DNA from 2 places in the Streptomyces odontotermitis genome. Region 1 is predicted to be linked to the other one. Evidence: riboswitches for the same ligand, from Rfam matches in the RefSeq annotation. Region 1 holds a riboswitch; the other holds the start of a gene.
The links. Region 1 has a riboswitch for cobalamin ahead of ACQB60_RS24015 (ribonucleoside triphosphate reductase). Riboswitches for the same ligand answer to the same signal wherever they lie in the genome.
Positions count from the first base shown of each region.

Region 2: another riboswitch for cobalamin. It lies ahead of ACQB60_RS27495 (CbtB domain-containing protein); the one in region 1 lies ahead of ACQB60_RS24015 (ribonucleoside triphosphate reductase).

Region 1 is NZ_JBNJLS010000008.1:208,567-219,565, reverse strand. It holds gene ACQB60_RS24050 (sugar ABC transporter permease) at 1-1,097, opposite strand, end outside; gene ACQB60_RS24045 (MFS transporter) at 1,094-2,215, opposite strand; gene ACQB60_RS24040 (hypothetical protein) at 2,561-3,406, shown strand; gene ACQB60_RS24035 (sigma-70 family RNA polymerase sigma factor) at 3,647-4,240, shown strand; gene ACQB60_RS24030 (ArsR/SmtB family transcription factor) at 4,412-4,771, opposite strand; gene ACQB60_RS24025 (LCP family protein) at 4,906-6,411, opposite strand; gene tatA (Sec-independent protein translocase subunit TatA) at 6,504-6,731, shown strand; cobalamin riboswitch at 6,816-6,959, shown strand; gene ACQB60_RS24015 (ribonucleoside triphosphate reductase) at 7,009-8,787, shown strand; gene ACQB60_RS24010 (anaerobic ribonucleoside-triphosphate reductase activating protein) at 8,784-9,374, shown strand; gene ACQB60_RS24005 (short-chain fatty acyl-CoA regulator family protein) at 9,406-10,818, opposite strand.
Region 2 is NZ_JBNJLS010000011.1:38,121-49,119, reverse strand. It holds gene ACQB60_RS27530 (2-aminoethylphosphonate ABC transporter substrate-binding protein) at 1-610, shown strand, start outside; partial or broken gene ACQB60_RS27525 (RNA-guided endonuclease TnpB family protein) at 716-922, shown strand; gene ACQB60_RS27520 (HAD-IIA family hydrolase) at 1,029-1,808, shown strand; gene ACQB60_RS27515 (hypothetical protein) at 2,052-2,531, shown strand; gene ACQB60_RS27510 (class F sortase) at 2,598-3,221, shown strand; gene cpt (chloramphenicol phosphotransferase CPT) at 3,265-3,819, shown strand; gene ACQB60_RS27500 (CbtA family protein) at 3,869-4,669, opposite strand; gene ACQB60_RS27495 (CbtB domain-containing protein) at 4,691-4,909, opposite strand; cobalamin riboswitch at 4,944-5,071, opposite strand; gene ACQB60_RS27490 (ANTAR domain-containing protein) at 5,430-6,200, opposite strand; gene ACQB60_RS27485 (glycoside hydrolase family 6 protein) at 6,375-7,412, shown strand; gene glxA (radical copper oxidase GlxA) at 7,505-9,442, opposite strand; gene ACQB60_RS27475 (glycosyltransferase family 2 protein) at 9,439-10,999, opposite strand, start outside.

The DNA of each region.
Region 1 (10,999 bases):
CGGTCGGGGACGTGGGGGTTGCCGGGGCTGCGGGTGTTGGCAGGGCTGCGGGGATCGGCGGGACTGTGGGTGTTGGCGGGGCCGCCGGGGTCTTCGGGGGCGCCGGGGTTGTCGGGGTTGTCGGGGTTGTCGGAGCGGTCGGTCGTGTCGGAACGGACGGTCGTGCCGGTCGCGTCTGCCGCGGGTACGAGGGCGGTCGGGGTCAACTGCTCGACGGCGGGGGTGAGATCACCCGCGCCGGACTCCCCGAGGGCGTGCCGGGCGTCGGCCAGGGCGAGCAGCAGCCAGGCGGGCCCCCGCCCCCAGCCGGGCGGCGGTTCGGCGCACGGTGCCCACCGCTCGCCCTCCTCCCGGCGCCACGCCCAGTGGAACGGCCGCCGCCCGAGGCAGAGTTCGAGGTGGACGCGCAGATGGGAGCGGGCCGCTTCGGGGTCCACCAGGGCCAGCAGGGGCACGAGGCCCGGCACCCCGTCGACGCGGGCGAGCAGGCGGGGGCCGCCGAAGGCCGAGCCCCACGGCACCAGGCCGAGCCGCTCGTCGAACGCGCCGCGACAGGAGCGGGCCGCCCGCAGCCGCAGCGGTGCGAGGGCGTCCCGGTCCGCGCCGTCGGCGAACGCGGTGCCGTACCAGAGGATCAGGCCACGGGTCGCCGTGTCGGCGTCGATCCACGGCGCGAGACGCCCGGCACAGTCGCGCGCGGCCGCCCGGTCGCCGTGCTCCCCGCTGTGCCGGGCCCGCAGCCACAGCAGCCCCGCCCAGAACCCGCCGGTCCACGACCCCCGCCCGGTCGTGGTCCAGCGCCCGTCCCCGGGCTCCGCGAACAGCGGGAAGCGGGCGCCGACTTCGGCCCGGGTGCGGGCGGCACGGGTGAGGAGGGAGTCGAGGGCCGGCCCGGCCCAGTCGGGGGTGAGGGAGGGGGTGGTGGCGGCGTCGGACCGCCGGTCCGCCCGACCCGCCCGGTCGGGTTCGGCGCCGACGGAAGGTGAACCCGTTGACGTACGGCCGGAGACGTCCACCTGCTCAGTACGGCGGAAGACGTTCACCTGCTCAGTGCGGCCGAAGACGTCCACCTGCTCAGCGCGGCCGGAGTCGCTCACGCGCCCACTCCCGCACGCCGACGGTCCCGTACCGCCCACACCAGCGCCACCGCCCCCGCCGCCGTGAACTCGGCCGCGACCAGGAGCCAGCCGGTGCCGTAGCGGCCGGCCTCCGCGAAGAGACCGAACAGCGGGGGCCCCGCGGCGAAGCCCGCGAAGAAGCCCGCCGCCACCAGGGCCGAGTCCTGGCCCGCGCGGCCCGGTGCCGCGCGCTGCAGAACCAGCACCATCGAGACCGCGTTGGCCGCCACCGCGAACACTCCGACCGCCACCGCCGCAGGCCACACCAGTACCTGGGCCGACGACGAGGCCGTGAGGAGGAGCGCCGCCGCGACCGCGCCCACGGCGAGGCCGCCCGGCAGCCACACCGCGCGCTCGGGTCGCCCCGCGGCCTTCGACCAGCCGACCCGGCCCACGATCCCGGTGACTCCGAGCACCGCCACGAGGGCGCCCGCCGCCGTCGGCCCGAAGCCGAGCCGCTCCGTCCCGTACAGCGCCACATACGTGTTCACGGACGCGATGCCGCAGCCCAGGAACAGGGAGAAGGCCGCGAGCCAGGCGATCATGCCGCGCGGCACCCACGCCGCGCGCACGGACTTCGGAGGCGGATCGGCGGGCAGGGCCCGCGCCGCCCAGACGGCAGCGACCACCGCGGCCGCGGCCGCCGTCCACACGGCGCCCCGCCAACTCACCCACCCGGCGAGCGCGGTGAGCGGCAGCCCCGCGGCGAACGCCCCGAGCTGCACACCGGACTGCTTCGTCCCGGTCACCCGGCCCCGTGCGGCGGGCGGCACGGCCGCCAGGATCGCCTTGTTCGTCGCGGGGTTGGCCAGCGCCTGCGGCAGCCCGCCGACGCCGACCGCCGCCAGCAGGAACCCGGCGCTCCGGGCCGCGCCGATCAGCGCGAGCGCCAGCGCCGACACCAGGAGCAGCGCCACCAGGCAGCGGCGCGGACCGACCCGGTCCACCACCCGGCCGCCCAGCGGCGAGAGCACGGCGGCCGTGCCGAAACCGATGGTCGTGGTGAGCCCCAGGGTGGCCGGTGACACGCCGAGTTCGTCCACCAGGCGGGGGCCGAGCGCGCCGAGCAGGAACAGCTGGAGCATCGAGAAGGCCATGGCACAGGTCAGCAGCGCGGTGGTGGAGCGGGCGGAGGGCGCGGATTCCGGGAGTTCGCCCGTGGTCGGGCCGCCTGCGGCGTGGCCCGTGTCCGGACCCGCTCGGCCCGGTACTTCCGTGTCAGGTCGCGCTCCGCCCGGTCGGGCCCGGTGTTCCGCCGCCACAGCCGTCCCTCATCCCCTTCAACCCTGACCTGTACGTCCGCTAGAGGTCGGGCCGAACGCGCCGCCAGTTCCCGCACGTTGTTGTGGCCTGGGTCACAACTCTCCGTGCGCCCTTGCCGCATGGGCAATTTCCGGACCGGCTCTTGCCGCGCCTGAGGCGAATGCAAGGATGACCCCGCCATGACTGCTGAGTGGGTGTCTCGCACGGTCCGGGCCGCGGTGTTCGCGGCCGTCTGTGTGCTGCTCGCAGCCCTGGGGCACGTGCTGATGTCCGGCTCGGGGCTGCCCGGGTGGACGCTCGCCGCGGGCGCCGTCGCCACGGGCGGCGCCGCCTGGTGCCTGGCCGGAACCGAACGCGGCCTGCTCGTCGTGGTCTCGGCCACCGTGGCCGCCCAGGCGGCCCTCCACTCCACGTTCACGCTCGCCCAGACGCTGGCGGCCCCCGCTCAGCCGGGCGGTTCTTCCCTCGCGACGCGGTGGATGCAGGATGTGACGTGTGGGGCTGTTGGGGGCGGAGGCGGGGGCGGGACCGGCTCCGGCTCCGGAGCGTCCGTGCATGACATGGGCGCCATGTCGTCGATGACATCCATGACATCCATGCCTTCTATGTCGGCACGGCAACACATGGAGCACATGGGCGACATGGGGCACATGGGGCACATGGGGCACGGTGCGGACATGGGCCATGGCATGGGCATGGATCACGGCATGGACATGGGCCACGGCATGGGTATGAACCATGACATGGGCGGCATGTCCCCGACCGGCATGCTCGCCGCCCACCTTCTCGCCGCCCTCGTGAGCGGCCTCTGGCTCGCGTACGGAGAGCGCGCCGCTTTCCGTATCGCGCGGGCCTTCGCGGGCTGGCTGGTCGCGCCGCTGCGGGTGCCCCTGGTGCTGCCCGCGCCGCCGCACCGCCCGCGGATCCGGGTCCGCAGGACCCGTTCGCACCGTGCGGTGCCGGGCCTTCTCCTCGTCCACGCCATCACTTCTCGGGGTCCGCCCATGGGGACCGCTGTCATCTGAGACAGCCGGTTTCCCGAGGCCATGTGCGCGTCCAGCGCGCGGTGCCTCAGGCATCGGCCGTGCGCGTACTCATCCGGATCCGCACCGCACCGACCACGCGGCTCCGTACGCCCGGCCGTCCCCCACCACTTCACGCCACCGGATCCGCTGACGCGTGCGCAGAACGCGCCAGGCAGAACGCGCCAGGCAGTACGCGAGAGGCCACCCGTCCTCGGTCCGGATTCCCGAGAAGGACACCAGGTGATCACTCCTGCCCTGTCGCCCTCGCGCGACGAGTCGATAACGGCGTGGGCACTCGCCGCCCGCGGCGGTGACCCCGACGCGATCGAGCACTTCGTCCGCGCCCTCCACCTCGACGTGCGCCGCTACGTCACCTATCTGGGCGCGGACCCCCAGGCCGCCGACGACCTCACCCAGGACACGTTCCTGCGGGCCCTCGGCAGCCTGCACCGGTTCGAGGGGCGGTCCTCCGCCCGTACGTGGCTGCTGTCCATCGCCCGGCGCGCGGTCGTCGACAGCATCCGGCGCACCGCGGCCCGGCCCCGGATCTCGGACACCGACGACTGGCAGCTGCTCGCCGAGCACACCCAGTCGCGCGGGCTGCCCGGTTTCGACGACGGGATCGCGCTCACCGAGCTCCTCGACGGCCTGCCCGACGAGCGGCGCGAGGCGTTCGTCCTCACCCAGCTCCTCGGCATCAGCTACGCGGAGGCCGCGCTGATCAGCGGCTGCCCCGTGGGCACGGTGCGGTCGCGCGTGTCCCGGGCCCGGCTCTCGCTGATCGAGTCGCTGGAGGCCGCCGAGCGCCCCGCACTCGTGGGCGCCGCGGCCTGAACCGCGGACCGTGCGACGGGCCCGGACCCCACCGAGGGTCCGGGCCCGTCGGCCTCACGGAGTCGGTCTCACGGCGTCCGGCTCACGGCGTGGGACTCCGCGTCCGTCACGGGGAGGTGCCGCCCGCGCCGACGGCACCCACCCAGGCGCTCGCGTCACCGTCGGCGAGCGTCACCGATTGTCCGTTCGCTTGGCTTCCTCGTTCGCTGATTTCTCGGTGAGGGTCGAGGCGGACCGGTGGACGACCTCGGGCGTCAACTCGTAGAGGAAGGGCGCCACTTCGAAGTACTTCATGGTCTTACCGTCCGCCGCCACCTCGGGCGTGCCGACGACGAGACCGGCGCCCTCGAGCAGCTTCAGGTGCATGTGCAGCAGCGGGCGGCCCATGCCGATCTCACGGGCCAGCGCGCTCACGTAATTGCGCTTCTCGTGGAGCGCCGCGACGATCCGCATGCGATGCGGATTGCCCAGCGCCGAGAGCACCTTGAGCAGTTGGTCGCCCGTCGGCTCCCGATCGCTTTCCCCGGCCATCGCGGCCTCTCTCTCGTGCCTGTCAAGAAACGCTGACATGTACCTCGGGGCCTGTCAAAGTCTCCTGACGCAGCTCACGGGCGGATCAGGGACATCTCAGGGTCGGCCGTACGAGAGGTCAGTCGTACGAAGGGTCAGCCGTACGAGAGGTCGGAGCAGGCGTCGGCGTCGCCGGAGCGGGCGTCGGCGGCGACCTTGGAGGGGACGGGCGAGGGGGTGGCGGAGGGCTTGTCTGACGCGGTGGCTGACGGGTCGGCGGCGTAGGCGCGGCCGAGCGTGATCCGGATGCCCGGGGCGTCGGCCGGGGCCGCCTTGAGCTCGGCGTCCGCGAAGAGCCGGGCTACGGACTCGGCCTTCTTCCTCTGGCCGGGCCCGTACTCGATCAGGGTGGTGGTGTGGTCCTGGCGGTCGGCCGTCGCGGTGCCGGTGACGGTGAAGCCGTGCTCGGTGAGCGTCCCGGCGGCGCGGGCGGCGAGGCCCGTGACGGTGGTGCCGTTGCGGACGGCGACCTCGATGCCGGCGCCCCGGACGGGGCCGCTGTCCTTGGGTGCGGGCCGGTCGTCGTCGCGCCCGCCGCCGCCCGCGTCCTTCCCGTCGAGCGTGCGGTCGTCCTTGAGCGAGGCCCACAGCGCGTCGGCGTCCGGCTGGACGACGGCGACGCGCGAGCCCTCGTACCGCCAGGGGAGGGTGACGAACGTGGTGTTGCCCAGGTCGATGTCCCGCAGCGACATCGCGAAGGAGATGAGCTTGTCGGCGGAGCCCAGGCCGGGATCGACGGTCAGCGACTTGGTCGCGGCGTCCGCCAGCGGCAGCAGCTTGGTCGGGGTGAGGCCGTCGCTCTTCACCTTCTTCAACAGGCTTGCCACGAAGGCTTGTTGGCGCTTGATGCGGCCGATGTCGGAGCCGTCGCCGATGCCGTGCCGGATGCGGACGTAGTCCAGCGCCTCGGTGCCCGACACCTCCTGCGGGCCCTTGCGGAACAGGCGGTCGCCCCGGCTGCCCCGGTTGGGGTTGAGGTCTCCCTCGTACACGTCCTTCGGCAGGCAGACCTCGACCCCGCCCACCACGTCCGTCAGCGAGGCGAAGCCCTTGAAGTCCACGACGACGGTGTGGTCGACGCGCAGCCCGGTGAGCTTCTCGACGGTGTTCTGGGTGCACGCCGGGTTGCCCTTGGCGGTCTGCCCGACCGAGTACGCCGCATTGAACATCGTGTCCGGCTGCGTCTTCGTCCAGGAGCCGTCCGGCAGCCGGCAGGGCGGGATGTCCACGAGGGTGTCGCGCGGGATGGACACGGCGACGGCGTGCTTGCGGTCCGCGTACACGTGCAGCAGGAACGCGGTGTCCGAGCGGCCTATGTCGCCCTTGTCGCCGCCGCCGAGCGCACTGTTCCCGCCGGTGCGCGCGTCCGAGCCGATGACCAGGACGTTCTGTCCCTTCGACGAGTCCGCGCCCGGCCGCTCGTCGGAGATGCCGTCCGAACCGAAGGTGTTGATGTTGCCGTTGAGCCGCAGATACACCCAGCCCGCACCGGCCGTCGCGAGGACGCCGAACGACACGACGGTCAGGAGCGCGCGCCGCCCCCGGCCCCGCTTGCGCTTGTGACTGGCTGCCAAGGGTGCTCCTCCTCCATGGTTGTACAGTTGCGCAATGTAGCAACCTTTCCTGAGGGGGCATCCGGGCGGTCCGCCGGGGGTGCGCCTCTCGGGCCGATGTGAGAAGGGGTGGGGCGGCCATGCTCCGCAATGCACTGGAACCCTGGCACCTGGTGGTCGTGGCGCTCGTCGTCGTCGTGCTCTTCGGCTCGAAGAAGCTCCCGGACAGCGCGCGGGCGGTGGGCAAGTCGCTGCGCATCCTCAAGAGCGAGACGCGGGCGATGAAGGAGGACGGGGGCGCGGGCGCCGGGGGAGCCGCGGGCGCCACGGAAACCGCGGGGGCGGCGGGAGTTGAGCGGAAGGCGTAGGGCGCGCTCGCGGGACCAAAGACCCGCCACCAGGGCCCAACGTCACCCAATATCTAGCGTCGGCGTGTCGCCCATAACCCCACATGTAGTGTTTCGGCAGTCGGTTCGGCGGGCGCTCAACTGCCCGCCGAGGCAACAGGGAACCCGGTGCGAGTCCGGGGCTGCCCCGCAACGGTGAGTGCCGCACGACGGCCCGAGTCCGATACCTGCCGGCCGCCTCCCGCGCATCTCCGCGCGGCGAGGACCTTTCTCCGTACTGCCTCGTGGGAGGGCCGACGTGACTCAGATCGACGCCGTGGCTTCGGTGACCGAATATGTGGACCGCAGCGACTGGCGGGTCAACGCCAACGCGAATCAGGGGTACTCGCTGGGCGGGCTCATCCTCAACACCGCCGGGAAGGTCGTCGCCAACTACTGGCTGGACCAGGTGTATCCGGCGGCGGTCGCCGACGCCCACCGGGACGGCGACCTGCACCTCCACGACCTCGACATGCTCGCCGGGTACTGCGCGGGCTGGTCGCTGCGCACCCTGCTCACCGAGGGGTTCAACGGAGTGCCCGGGCAGATCGACTCGGCGCCGCCCCGGCACTTCTCCTCGGCGGTCGGCCAGATCGTCAACTTCCTCGGCACCCTGCAGAACGAGTGGGCGGGCGCGCAGGCGTTCAGCTCCTTCGACACGTACATGGCGCCCTTCGTGAGGAAGGACGCGATGACGTACGCGGAGGTCCACCAGTGCATGCAGGAGCTGGTGCACAACCTGAACGTCCCCTCGCGCTGGGGTACCCAGACCCCCTTCACCAACCTCACCTTCGACTGGACGTGCCCGGACGACCTGCGCGCGCAGGTGCCCGTCATCGGCGGCGAGGAGGCGGACTTCACCTACGGCGAGCTCCAGGCCGAGATGGACCTCGTCAACCGCGCCTACATCGAGGTGATGACCGAAGGGGACGCCGGCGGGCGGGTGTTCACCTTCCCCATCCCCACCTACAACATCACCGCGGACTTCCCCTGGGAGAGCGAGAACGCCGAGCGGCTCTTCGCGATGACCGCGAAGTACGGGCTCCCCTACTTCCAGAACTTCATCAACTCCGACCTCGCGCCGCACCAGATCCGCTCCATGTGCTGCCGCCTCCAGCTGGACCTGACCGAGCTGCTCAAGCGCGGCAACGGCCTCTTCGGCAGCGCCGAGCAGACCGGCTCCCTCGGCGTGGTCACCCTCAACTGCGCCCGCCTCGGCCATCTGCACGCGGGCGACGAGGACGCCCTCCTCGCGGCCCTCGACCGGCTCCTCGGCCTCGCCCGCGACAGCCTGGAGGTCAAGCGGGTCACCGTCCAGGATCTGATCGACGGCGGCCTGTTCCCGTACACGAAGCGCTACTTGGGGACGCTGCGCAACCACTTTTCCACCATCGGCGTGAACGGGATCAACGAGATGATCCGCAACTTCACGCACGACGCGTACGACATCACCGACCCGCGCGGGCACGCCTTCGCCGTCCGCCTCCTCGACCACGTGCGCGCCCGCATGGCCGAGTTCCAGGAGCGCACCGGCCACCTCTACAACCTGGAGGCGACCCCCGCCGAAGGCACCACCTACCGCTTCGCCAAGGAGGACCGGCGCCGCTTCCCCGGCATCCTGCAGGCGGGCACCGACACGAACCCCTACTACACCAACTCCTCGCAGCTGCCCGTCGGCTGGACCGACGACCCCTTCGAGGCACTGGAGCGCCAGGACGAGCTGCAGACCAAGTACACGGGCGGCACCGTGCTGCACCTGTACATGTCCGAGCGCATCTCCACGGCCGAGGCGTGCCGCAGTCTCGTACGGCGCTCGCTGGAGCGCTTCGAGCTGCCCTACCTCACGGTGACCCCGACCTTCTCCATCTGCCCCGAGCACGGCTACCTCGCCGGCGAGCACCACGACTGCCCGACCTGCGGCGGCAGTTGTGAGGTGTGGACGCGGGTCATGGGCTACCACCGGCCCGTGGCGTCCTTCAACATCGGCAAGAAGGGGGAGCACGCCGAACGCGTGCACTTCCAGGAAGCGGCGGTGTGATCCGGATCGGCGGCTGGGCGCGCCTGTCGAGCTGCGACTGGCCGGGCCGCCTCGTCACCACGGTGTTCTGCCAGGGCTGCCCGTGGCGCTGCGGCTACTGCCACAACCCCGCGCTGCTCGACCCGCGTGCCCCGGCCGCCGTCGACTGGGCCCAGGTGACCGCCCATCTCGCCCGCCGCCGGGGCCTGTTGGACGGCGTCGTCTTCTCCGGCGGCGAACCCCTGCTGCAGACCGGTCTCGCCGACGCGATGCGCGCGGTGCGCCGCCTCGGCTTCCAGGTCGGCCTGCACACCGGCGGCGCCTACCCGCGCCGCTTCGGGCAGCTCCTGGGCGCGGGCCTCGTCGACTGGGTCGGCTTCGACGTGAAGGCGGCCCCGGCGGCGTACGGGCGCGTGACCGGCGTGCGGGGCAGCGCCGCGCCCGCGCTGCGCAGCCTGGGTCTGCTGGTGGACTCCGGGGTGGCGCACCAGCTGCGGACCACCGTCGACCCCGCGCTCCTCGACGCGGCGGACGTCGAGGAGCTGCGGGGGTGGCTGGCGCGGCGGGGCCTTGGGGAGCCCGTGTGGCAGGAGGCGCGCGCCGTCTGAGCGAGGCTGCCGTCTGCGCGGGGCCGGGGCGCTACGGCTGCGCGTCCGCCACCGGATACGGGACGAACGTGCTGCTCCGCTCGTCCACGGCCAGCGGGCGGCCGAGCGGCGGGACCGCCCGCTGCGGGCAGTCGAGGCGTTCGCAGACGCGGCAGCCCATGCCGATCGGGGTGGCCGCCGCCGTGGTGGCGAGGTCGAGGCCGTCGGAGTAGACGAGCCGGTGGGCGTGGCGCAGCTCGCAGCCGAGCCCGATCGCGAACGTCTTGCCGGGCTCGCCCCAGCCGCCCCGGTGGCGGGTCACGGCGCGCGCGGTCCACAAGTACCGCTGGCCGTCCGGCATCGAGGCGATCTGTACGTGGATGCGGCCGGGCGCGGCGAACGCCTCGTACACGTTCCACAGCGGGCAGGTGCCGCCCGCCCGCGAGAAGTGGAAGCCCGTCGCGGACTGGCGCTTGGACATGTTGCCCGCCCGGTCCACCCGCACGAACGAGAACGGCACCCCGCGCAGCCGGGGCCGCTGCAGGGTGCTGAGGCGGTGGCAGACCGTCTCGTAGCCGAGGCCGAAGCGGTCGGTGAGCCGCTCGATGTCGTAGCGGACCTCCTCGGCCGCCGTGTGGAAGGCCGTGTACGGCAGCACGAGCGCGGCCGCGAAGTAGTTGGCGACGCCGATGCGGGCCAGGGCGTGGGTGGGGGAGCCGGCCGCGAAGTCCTCCTCGGCGAGCCGGTCGAGCTCCGCGTCGTGTTCGAGCAGGGCCAGCTGCGTCGCCATGCGGAACGCCTGCTGGCCGGGGCGCAGCCGCCCCGACAGGTGCAGGACGCGGGCCTCGGGGTCGTAGTGGTGCAGCCGGGCGGCCGCGTCCGTTCCCGTGGCCAGGCGGACGCCGTGCCGCTCAGCGAGCCGCCCGGACAGGGCGCGCACGACCTCGCCGGGGCGGATGCCGATCTCGCGGGCGAGGGCCTCGGCCGCGAGATCGGTGTCGTGCAGATAGTTGCGGCGGCGGTAGAAGAACTCGCGGATCTCCTCGTGCGCGGAGCGCGGAGCCCCGGAGGCTTCGTGCCGGCCGTCGGCCGTCTCGGCCAGGTGCTCGGTCAGCGCGTGGGCCCGCCGCCCCAGGTCCACCAACACCTGGGCGACCGCGGGCAGTCGGGAGGCGAGGTCCGCCAGGTCGGCGGGGGAGACCCGGTTCGCCGTGACCTCCGCGGCGAGGGTCTCGCGCAGATCGGCGACGAGGCGGCCGGTGTCCCGCTCGGAGAAGAACGCGGCGTCGACGCCGAAGGTCTCGGTCAGCCGGAGCAGCACGGGCACGGTGAGCGGGCGCGAGTCGTGCTCCATCTGGTTGAGGTAGCTCGGTGAGATGGCGAGGACCCGGGCGAGTTCGGCCTGGCTCAACTGCCGCTCCTCGCGCAGCCTGCGCAGCCGCGCCCCCGCGTACGTCTTGCTCATGCCCGTAAGCCTATGACGATCACGCTGGTTTGAGGGCTTCGCAAGATTGGCAATTCCGGGTCCGAAGATGCGCAGAACTTGGCATGGGTCCACGGTTGAGGGCACTCAGTGCCACTGCCAGAGTCGAACTGCGGCCCACGGCGCACCAGTTGCGCAGCATCGCCTCCCCGCGATTCCGGCG
Region 2 (10,999 bases), on a different contig from region 1:
CCCCAAGACCTGGGAGGACCTCACCGACTCCGCGTACAAGAACAAGGTGCAGTACTCCACGCCCGGCGTCGCGGGCGACGGCACCGCCGTGCTGATCAAGGCCATGCACGACTTCGGCGGCAAGGAGCCCGCCCTGGACTACCTGAAGAAGCTCCAGTCCAACAACGTCGGCCCGTCCGCCTCCACCGGCAAGCTCGCGCCCAAGGTCGACAAGGGCGAGCTGCTCGCCGCCAACGGCGACGTGCAGATGAACTACGCCCAGTCCAGGGACATGCCGAACCTCGGCATCTGGTTCCCGGCCACCGAGAAGAACCCCGGCAGGCCCACGACCTTCGCGCTGCCGTACGCGGCCGGGCTCGTGAACAAGGCCCCGCACAGCGCCAACGCCAAGAAGTTCCTCGACTATCTGCTCGGACAGAAGGCGCAGCAGCAGGTCAGCGAGGTCGGCGGCGGCTTCGCGGCGCGCGGCGACGTCAAGGCGACCGACGAGAACGCCGTGGCCCTCGACAAGCTCATGGACGGCGTCGACGTCTTCGAGCCGGACTGGGACGACATCTCCAAGAACCTCCCGTCGTACGTGGAGGACTGGAAGTCGGCAACCGGCAGCTGACCGTGCCTGGCCGCCGTCCCTGTCTCCTCCGGGCGCGGTGCGCCCAGTGCTGCGCTCGAAGCGGACCCCGGAGTGCGAACGCCCGTCCGTATGGGTCCTTCGCTGCCCGCGCCGGTCTGTGGGGACCGGGGCGTGCAGGAGACCGCGACCACCCCTTCCGACGCCCACGACCTCCCACACGCCGAGTACGGCAAGAAGGCAAGGGCCAAGGTCGCCCGGCAGCGCCAGGACACCGGCCGGCCGAAGTTCCTCGCCAAGACCACCCTGGCCAGGAAGGCCGCGGACGCCGCCATCGGCGCCACCAAGGCGGCGGGGGGATCGACGGGGTCAAGATCACGGCATCCTGACTAGGCTGGGGGCGTCGGCACAGCGCTGTCCCGGCGCCCCAGGCAACCCGTACACCGCAGGAGTGCACCCCATGGCAGAGCTCAAGCCCATCGAATCGTGGCTCACCGACATGGACGGCGTGCTCATCCACGAGGGGGTCCCGATCCCCGGCGCCGACGCCTTCCTGAAGAAGCTCCGCGAGTCCGGCAAGCCCTTCCTGGTCCTCACCAACAACTCCATCTACACCGCCCGCGACCTCCAGGCCCGGCTGACCCGCATGGGCCTGGAGGTGCCGGTCGAGAACATCTGGACGTCGGCGCTGGCCACGGCACAGTTCCTCGACGCGCAGCGGCCGGGCGGGACGGCGTACGTCATCGGGGAGGCGGGCCTCACGACGGCGCTGCACGACATCGGGTACGTCCTGACCGACCACGCCCCCGACTACGTGGTCCTCGGCGAGACCCGCACGTACTCCTTCGAGGCCATGACCAAGGCGGTCCGCCTCATCAACGGCGGCGCCCGCTTCATCTGCACCAACCCGGACGAGACGGGACCCTCCACGGAGGGGCCGCTGCCCGCGACGGGGGCGGTGGCCGCGCTGATCACCAAGGCGACCGGCAAGCAGCCGTACTTCGCGGGGAAGCCGAATCCGCTGATGATGCGGACGGGGCTCAACGCGATCGGGGCGCACTCGGAGACGAGCGCGATGATCGGGGACCGCATGGACACGGATGTCCTTGCCGGACTGGAGGCGGGGATGCGGACGTTCCTGGTGCTCACCGGGCTGACCGACCGGCCGGACATCGAGAAGTACCCGTTCACTCCGTCGCAGGTCGTTGATTCCATCGCTGACCTGGTGGATCTGGTCTGACTGCGGCCCACGGCTCGGGACTGTCCGCTGACTGCCGGCTGACCGCCGGTGGGGGTTTCTCGCGCAGTTCCCCGCGCCCCTAACGGGTCGCCCGGGATGCGAGGGCTGTTACTCCACGTGAACCTCGGTAACAGGAGGTTCACCATGCGTATATCTTCGTTTGCTCTGGGTGGCGTGGGGGCGGCCGTCGCTCTTGCCGTCGCTCTGCCCGTCGGGCCCGCTCAGGCCCATGACCATGGGTCCGTGCAGGCCACCGTCACGCCGTCCAGCGCCGGCCCGGGGGCCCAGGTCGAGGTGCGGGCCGACGGGTGTGACGGGACCACGGGGTCGGCCAGTTCGGGGGCGTTCGAGTACGACGCCCGGCTGACCGGGCGGGACGGGGACAAGTACTCGCTCAACGGCACGACGAAGATCAAGTACGGGGTCTCGGGGAGCTACTCCGTCACCATCACCTGCGACGGCCACCCCCACCAGGGCGCGGGCACCGTGCAGGTCATCCGCAACAACCCGGCCCCGGTCTCGCCGGTCCGGGCCGGCGGTGGCGGCACCGCCCGCCTCGCGGAGTCGCACCTCGCCGAGTCGCACCTCGCGGGACCGGCCGCCTCGGCCGAGGCGAGCGAGGCGGGGCCCGGCACCCGGCACGCGGTCATCGGCCTGGTGCTCGCCGGTGTCGCGGCGGTGGCCGTCGCGTTCCGCAGCGTCCGCCGGCGCCGCTCCGAGTGAGAGCGGAGTTGAGAGCGGGGTGAGCGCGCGGTGACCAGCGACAGGCCGGGCTCCGGGCGGCTGCTCATGGGTGCCGCCTGGGCCGTGCTCATCGGGGGACTCTGCCTGTGGGGGAGCGACGCCGTCGACCTCCGGGGCGGCCTCTCCGAACCCGCCGCGGGCGACGTGGCGGCGGTCGGGCGGCCCTTCGGCGTCGAACTCCCGCCCGCGCACGAGGCGTTGGACCCCGCCCGTCCGCAGCGCGTCGACATCCCCGCGCTCGACGTGCGCGCCGCGGTGACGGCGCGCGGGCTCGACGCGGAGGGCGCGATCGACCCGCCGCCGTTCGCGCAGGCGGACTCGGTCGGCTGGTACGGCGGCGGCACCCGGCCCGGCGCGGCGGGCGCCGCCCTGCTCGTGGGCCACGTCGACACCGAGACGCGGCCCGCCGTCTTCTACCACCTCAGCGCGCTCAAACCCGGCGAGCGGATCGGGGTGGCCCGGGACGACGGCACGGTCGCCGAGTTCACCGTCGACGACGTACGGGTGCACCGGCGCGACGGCTTCGACGCGAAGGCGGCGTACGGCCCGCACGAGGACGGCCGCGCGGAGCTGCGCCTGATCACCTGCGGCGGGACCTTCGACCACGCGCAGCGCCGGTACACGGCGAACGTGGTGGTGTCCGCGTACCTGACGGGCGTCCGCCGCTGAAATGGAGTGGGTGGCGCGGGTGACCGTGCCTACAGTGGCGTCCGTGACGGGACAAGTGATCGTGCTCAACGGCGGTTCCAGCGCGGGGAAGTCGGGCATCGCGCGCTGTCTGCAGGCCGTGCTCGCGGAGCCCTGGCTGACCTTCGGCTGCGACACCTTCGTGGACGCCCTGCCCGCGTCGATGAAGGCGTCGGACGCGGGCCTCGACATCGCGGCGGACGGCGCGGTGAGCGTGGGGGCGGAGTTCCGCGCGCTTGAGGCCGCGTGGATCGAGGGGATCGCCGCGATGGCACGGGCCGGGGCGCGGGTGATCGTCGACGAGGTCTTCCTCGGGGGCGCCGCCTCGCAGGCCCGCTGGGATAAGGCGCTCGTGGACGTGCCCGTGCTGTGGGTGGGCGTGCGCTGCGCCCCCGAGGTGGCGGCCGCGCGCGAGCTGGCGCGGGGCGACCGGGCCGCCGGAATGGCCGCGGGGCAGGCCGAGTCGGTGCACCAGGGCGTGCGCTACGACATGGAGGTCGACACCGCGGGCCGGGAGTCGCTGGAGTGCGCGCAGGCCATCGCGGAGCGTCTCGCGGGGCGCCTCACGGAGCGTGGGTGACGGTGACGGCGGCCCCGGTCCCGCCGCGGGGCCGCCCTCGACCGGGACGTCAGGCCGTGGGCTCCACGGAGACCGTGTTCGGGGACGTGCGGGCGTAACCGCCCTCCGCCGAGGCCGACTTGGCGGCCGCGCGCAGGCCGAGTCCGCCGAAGACCGCCGCGAACACCGCCCACAGCAGCACGTGCGAGGCGAGCGACAGCATCCGGAAGTCCCACAGCAGCGTCGCGTCCACCGGAACGGGGTCCGGGTTGTCGGGCAGCGCGAAGAGCAGCGCGAGCACGGCGACCGTCGTGAGGGCCACGGCGATCTGGCGCACCGGAAGGGACTTGGCGGCCAGGCGCACGTACACCTGCCAGGCCAGGAACATGCCGAGCACGCCGATCGCGACCGATGCCAGCCACATCGCCTGCCGGTCGCCGACCGTGCCGGAGTCGCCGACGCCCGGCGGGTTAGCCGGGTAGCGCAGGCCCGGCAGGAGCGAGACCGCGACGAACGCGGCCGTCGCGAAGGTCAGGGCGCGCGGCCAGGGGGACGTCTGCGGAGCGCGCCGGTGCACCAGGGCGTACGCCACCGCGAACAGCACGCCGATCGCGAGACCGGCGACGACAGCGGCGACGACCAGGCCGAGGTGCTGGGTCGAGCGGGTGAAGAGCTCCTCGTGGTGCTGCATGGACTGGCCGGCGCCGTGCGCGTGCTCCTCGGCGGCCGTGCGCTTCTCCTCGGCGCGGATCGCGCGGTCCATCAGGGGCTCGGCGAGGAGGAGGGAGAAGAGACCGGCCGCGAGGCCCGCCGCCCCTCCCGCCGCCAACCCGCGCCCGAGCAGGGGGAGTACAGGTGTCGGGGAGGACATGGTGCTGAGATCGCCCGCCCGTCAGTGGCAGGGGGCACCGAAGAGGTGCCTGCCGTCGTGCGCGAACTCGTGCAGGTAGCTGCCGGTCGCCGAGATCAGCGAGCCGTTGTCGATGAACACCGCGTACAGCGCGATCAGCGCGAGGATCGCCGCGCCGGAGGCGATGAGCCAGTCGCGCGTCTGGGTCGCGGCGGCCTGGGCCGCCGTGGTGTCGGTGGTCGGTGCAGTGTGCAGAGACATACCGGGTGGGCCTCCTTCTGGGGTTTCCACGCCCCATGGCAGGAGGACGACGGCTCAGTTCCTGACTTCCGCGCACGTCTGGGGAGCACGCACGGGGTCACAGTGGCGGGACCGCCCCGGAATCGCACCGGGTTCCTGTCAACCGTCGCCTCGATGTATGGACTTGTCGTCCCGGAGAGTCCCAGTCCGGCATGGACACTGTCAACCACGTCCGCGCCTCTGCGCCCCCTGCGACCTGCGCAAGCCCGCTTGCGACGGTGGACCGTCGCCCGGTCGACGGACCGCTCCCCCCGGAACCGTCGACCGGGCTGGTCCTCCACCGCGCGCGCACGAGTCGCGGGAGTAACCCGGCGCCGGCGCGGGAGCTGTGGTGCCGACCCGCTTGCGGGGTGGGCAGGTTCAGCCTGATCCGGCCGGGGGCTTGGGCCGTCAGAACCGACTCTAGAGCGAATATGCCTCCCGGCCTAGGGGGCGTTTGACGCCAAGTCGTGGCCGGATCGCCCTGCGTGATCGCCACAGTTCAGAGGGGTTCGGTTTCATCAGGTCCGGACCTGCCGGGGCGCAGCGCCGCGTCGTTGAGCTTTCCCTCGATCAGCTCGCCCGCGACGCGGTCGATGGCCAGGCGTTCCCTGCGTGCGTAGCCGCGCAGGGCCGCGAAGGCGGGCTCCATTCCGGTGCGCCAGCGCTCGGCGAGTATGCCTTTGGCCTGTTCGACGCGAATGCGACTGGTCAGCGCCGTCTCCAACTGCCTGCTGAGCGTGCGGTAGCCGGCGTACGCCTCGTGGTTGTGCAGCCCGAGGGCGGCCGCGCTCGCCAGGATCTCGGCGCACCGCACCTCACCGTTGGGAGTGGCCTGCCTGGCGAGGAAGACATTGAGCACGCCGAACACGGACTCGCCGCGGCGCATCGGCACCGCGTACGTCATCGTGACGCCGTGCTCCAGGGCCTGTGCGGTGAACTCGGGCCAGCGGATCGCCGTCACCCTCTCGGTGAGCCGCACGGGCGCCACCGTCGTGCCGGTGCTGTAGCTCTCCACGCACGGCCCGTCGCTCCTCTGGGACCTCAACAGGGCTATCGCGACCTCTTGTTGGTGGCTGCTGGGGGCGAGCGCGATGGTGCGGCTCTCGCCCGTGCGGTGGGTGAACATCACTCCGGCGGTGTGCGCGCCGAACAGCTCCACACAGTGGTCGGCCATGCCCCGCAGATAGTGCTCGGCCCGGAAGTCGTCCCGCAGTGTGTCCGCGCTCTCCACCACGACTTCCGCCAGCCGGAGTTCCGTGCTGCGGTCCACATCAGCCTCCCCTCCCTGGCTGCCCCGCTGCCTTCGCCTACCCCGCGGGGGCGCGCGTTAACGGCCGCTGTAACAGCTCGCCCACAGCTCTCCGCCCGGGGCAGGTGGGCCCTCGTGAGGGGGGAAGCCGTATGTCAGGATTGGGAAACGGACAGTGCACCCAAGGGGGAGTGGATGTACCGCAAAGGCACAGGTCGCGGGAGTGGACACACGAGGGGGGTGAAGGCGGGGGTGGCGCTCGTGGGAGCCGCGGCGCTGCTGCTGTCCGGGTGTTCCTCGGACGACGGCAAGGACAACGACTCGTCCAGCGGCCCCGTGAAACAGCAGCCGAAGGGCAGCGACCCGTACTGGGTCAATCCCGACGGGAACGCGGCGAAGCAGGTCACCGCGTACGAAAAGGACGGCAAGGGCGACGACGCCGAGCTGATCCGGAAGATCGCCGAGCAGCCGGTCGGCGAGTGGATCGGCCCGGAGAACCCGGAGCAGGAGGCGCGCGGCTACACCGAGGCCGCCGAGAAGGCAGACCGGGACGCGCTCCTGGTTCTCTACAACATCCCGCACCGCGACTGCGGCCAGTTCTCCAAGGGCGGCGCGGCGGACGGCAATGCGTACCGGGCGTGGATCGACGGCGTCGCCAAGGGCATCGGCGACCGGCCCGCCACGGTCATCCTGGAGCCGGACGCGGTCCTGCACATGGTCGACAAGTGCACCCCGGACAACCTCCACGAGGAGCGCTACGACCTCCTCAAGGGCGCCATCGGCAAGCTCAAGTCCCTGAAGAACACGAAGGTGTACCTGGACGCGGGCAACGCGGGCTGGGGCAAGGGGCCCGACTCGATCTGGGAGCCCCTGAAGTGGTCGGGCGTCGAGCAGGCAGACGGCTTCTCGGTGAACGTCTCCAACTTCCAGACCACGCAGGCCAGCATCGCCTTCGGCAAGCAGCTGTCCGGCAAGGTCGGCGGCAAGCACTTCGTCATCGACACCAGCCGCAACGGCAACGGCCCGTACGACGCCAAGGCCAAGGACCCCTGGTGCAACCCGCCGGGCCGTGCGCTCGGTGAGGCGCCCACGACCAAGACGGCCGACCCGCTCGTCGACGCCTACCTCTGGGTCAAGCGGCCCGGTGAGTCGGACGGGACGTGCAAGGGCGGCCCGAAGGCGGGGGAGTGGTGGCCGGAGTACGCGCTCGGGCTCGCCAAGTCCGCGAAGTAGCTTCCTTGAAGTAGCTTCCTTCCGTACGCCGATGGGGCGCCCTCCTGAGTGGAGGGCGCCCCATCGGCGTATGCGGGTGAACTCCCGTGGAATCAGGGGACCTTGACCCACTGGGCCTTGCTCGGTGTGCCCTGGTCGTCCGTCACGAACAGCATGTACCAGCCCGACTCGACCAGGCTGCGGTTCTTCGGGACCGTCACCGTGACCTTGTCGCCCGACTTCTTCATGTCCAGGGCGATCGACGTCTGGTCGATGTCCGTGACGTGCGTCGAGGCGCTGGGCCGGATCAGCCGGGCCGTCTTGAGGGACGTGGCGTGCTTCGAGGTGAACGTCCCGGAACCGCCGCGCTCGATCGTCTTCGGGCCGCCGCCGAGCGAGGGCCGCGCGCCGTGGTACAGGTACGGCGGCGTGTAGATCTCGATGCGCTGCTCGAACTCGCCCGGCTTGGTGTTGGCCTTGTCGGCGTAGAGCGAGTCCGAGCCGAAGAACATCACGCGGCCGTCGGGCAGCAGGATCGAGCCCGAGTGGTAGTTGCGGCCCACCTCCGGGTCGGCGACCCGGTTCAGCTCGTTGGTCCTCGGGTTGTAGATGCGCGCCTGGTGGATGTTGGAGTCGCTGCGGCCGCGGTAGTCCTCGGAGCCACCGGAGATCAGGACCGTGTCGTCGGGCAGCGTGGAGATCTGCGGGTAGCGCGTGCCCTTCTCCAGCTCGGGCCCGTCCGTGAACTTCGGGTTGGGGTCCTTCAGGTCCACGATCCGGTTCTTCTTGCTGGACTCCTTGGACTCGCCGACGCCGCCGCCGCCGACCACCATGTACTTCTGGTCCTGCGCGGGCGGCAGTTCGACGGTGCCGGAGGTCTCCAGGAGGTCCGGGTCGCTCATGCCGGGGATCTTCTGGAACTTATTGGTCTTCAGGTCCCAGATGCCGGGCTTGCGGCCCACGTTGTCCGGGCCGTAGCCCGCGTTCGAGCCCGAGTAGAAGAGCTTCCCGCTGGCCATCTGGAAGATCGCCGGGTACGTCGGGAACTGGCGGATGCCCTTCGTGTACGTCCACTTCTTCGTCTTCGGGTCGTACACCTCGTTCTTGCCCGGCACCAGCTGGCCGATCTCGTCGAGGCCGGAGAGGCTGAGGACCTTGCCGTCGGTGAGCGTGGTCAGCGTGGGGTACCAGCGCGCCTCGTTCATCGGGTCGACCTTGATGTACTTCTCCGCCACCGGGTCGAACTCGAAGGAGTCCTTGATGCCCTGGAAGTCCTTCTTGTCGAGGGCGAGCTTCTGCGCGATGCCGTAGACGTTACGGGTGTCGGAGCCCTTGAGGCCCTGCACGCGGTAGTTGTCCTGCGTGCCCGTCTCGTGCTTGGCGCCGCTCTGCTGCGCCTCCACGTAGACCCGGCCGAGGCCCGCCTCGTTGCGGATGAACTTGCCGGTGTTCGGGTCGAAGACCCGCTTGGCGCGCTCGATCTGGACGGGGTCCTTGGAGACGAACGTCTTGCCGTTCTCCTTGCCGGTGAACTTGGTGCCCGCGGGCAGCGTCATCGGCTTTCCGGGGTCCTCGTTGTGGACGATCATCAGGCCGCCGGCCTTGGTGACGTCGCCCTTCAGCTTCTCGTAGCGCTGGGTGCCGCCCGCGATCAGCAGGTTGCCGTTGCCGAGCTGGGTGTGGCCGGTGCAGAAGAGGTCCTTCGGGGTGTCGATCTTCTTGATCGTGCCCTTCACCGGGTCCCAGAGGCGGGTGTCGAACTTCTTCTTGTCGAAGTTCTTCTGGTTGTTGCCGGACCCGGCGACCAGGAGGACCTTGCCGGTGTGCAGGAGCGCCGCGTGGATGGTGTTCTGGCGGTACTCCTCAGGGAAGTCGACGACGTCCCAGTGGCCGTTGTCAGCCTTGTACTCCGGCTTGTTGATCTTGTAGTTGTGGTACTTCTCGGAGCCCACGCGCCAGAGCCAGGGGCCGTTCATTCCGGCCAGCGCTAGGACCACCGCCGCGCCTATCGCGATGCGACGGGCGCGGCGGCGGCTGGAGGGGTCTTTCATTGCTTAGGGCTCCCGAGAGGAATCTGCATGGTCTGGTCAGGGGCTGCCCAACTGGGCTTCTGCTGTGGTGTGTGGGGCGCCTGCGGCGGCTGCGCCTGCGGCAGGCGCGTCGTGGCGGCCTCGCGCTGGTACGGCACCGAGAGCGGCGGCTCGTACTGTCCGGACTGCCCGGTCTGACCGGGGTCCGAACTGCCGCTCTCCGGCGGCTTCTTGGCCTTCTTCTTGTCCTGCCGCATGCCCCAGCGCCAGGCGAAGATCGGCGCGGCCGTGATCAGCAGGGCGAAGGTGGCCCACGTGATCATGGCCGGGTGGGAGTGCCCGTACACGAAGGACGCGGCCATGGAGGCGCCGAAGACCAGGATGAAGAACAGGTGGATGCGGAAGGTCCCGAACAGGGTGTCCGGGCTCGCCGAGTCGCCCTTGGGCGTCACCACGAACTTGCTCTTGCGGCGCAGCGCCGCGTCCATCAGGGAGCGCGCGTAGATCGGCGCCGACAGGGCCGACATCACCATGCCCGCGACACCGCCGGAGCCCTCGGGCTCGTGCGGCGAGACGTTGTGGCGGCGGTTCCAGATGTAGAGGCCGATCTGGAGCGCCGAGGCGTTGCCGTACAGCATCAGCCAGATGGTCGGGTCGATGTCCACGCCCGAGGCGCCCATGCCCAGGAACAGGGCGCAACTCAGCGCCGCCAGGATCCAGTTCATGGCGGACATCGGGTAGAAGATGACCATCATCGTGTAGTTGAAGAGACGGCCCGGGGGCAGCGAGAACGGTGCCTTCCAGAACTGCTTGAGGATCGTCTCGTACGTCCCGCGCGACCAGCGGAGCTGCTGGGTGAAGAAGTCCGTCCAGGCGTTGGGGCCCTCGCCGACCGCGAGGACGTCCGGCGTGTAGATGGACTTCCACTTCTTGCCGGTGACCGGGTTGGTGGCGCGGTGGATCTCGAAGCCCGTCGCCATGTCCTCGGTGATCGAGTCGTACAGGCCGCCGATCTGCTTGAGGGCCTTGATGCGGACGGCGTTCGAGGTGCCGACGAACATGGGCGCGCCGTAGCGGTTGCCCGCGCGCTGGATCAGCGCGTGGAAGAGGAACTGCTGGGACTCGGCGGCCTTGGTGATGAAGTTGTCGTAGTTGCCGTAGACCTGGGGGCCGATCACGAAGCCCACGTTCGGGTCGCGGAAGAAGCCGAGCATCCGCTCCAGGTAGTTGGGCATCGGGACGTGGTCGGTGTCCACGGACGCGAAGTAGTCGTAGTCGTCGCCGTGCGCGTCCAGCCAGGCGTTGTAGTTGCCGTGCTTGGTCTTGGCGCGGTGCGGGCCCTTGGCCTGGTTCCACTTCGCGACGCCCTTGCGGGAGAAGTGGTGCACGCCGAGCCGTCGGCAGACCTCCTTGACCGCGGGGTCGTCGCCCTCGTCCAGGAGCCAGACGTGCATGAGCCCGCGGTGGCGGATCCTGACCGCGGCCTCAAGGGTCTTCGTCACCATCTCCAGCGGCTCCTTGCCGGGCACGAAGGAGGTGAGGAAGGCGACTCTGGTGCCGGTCTCGGGCACCACCGGT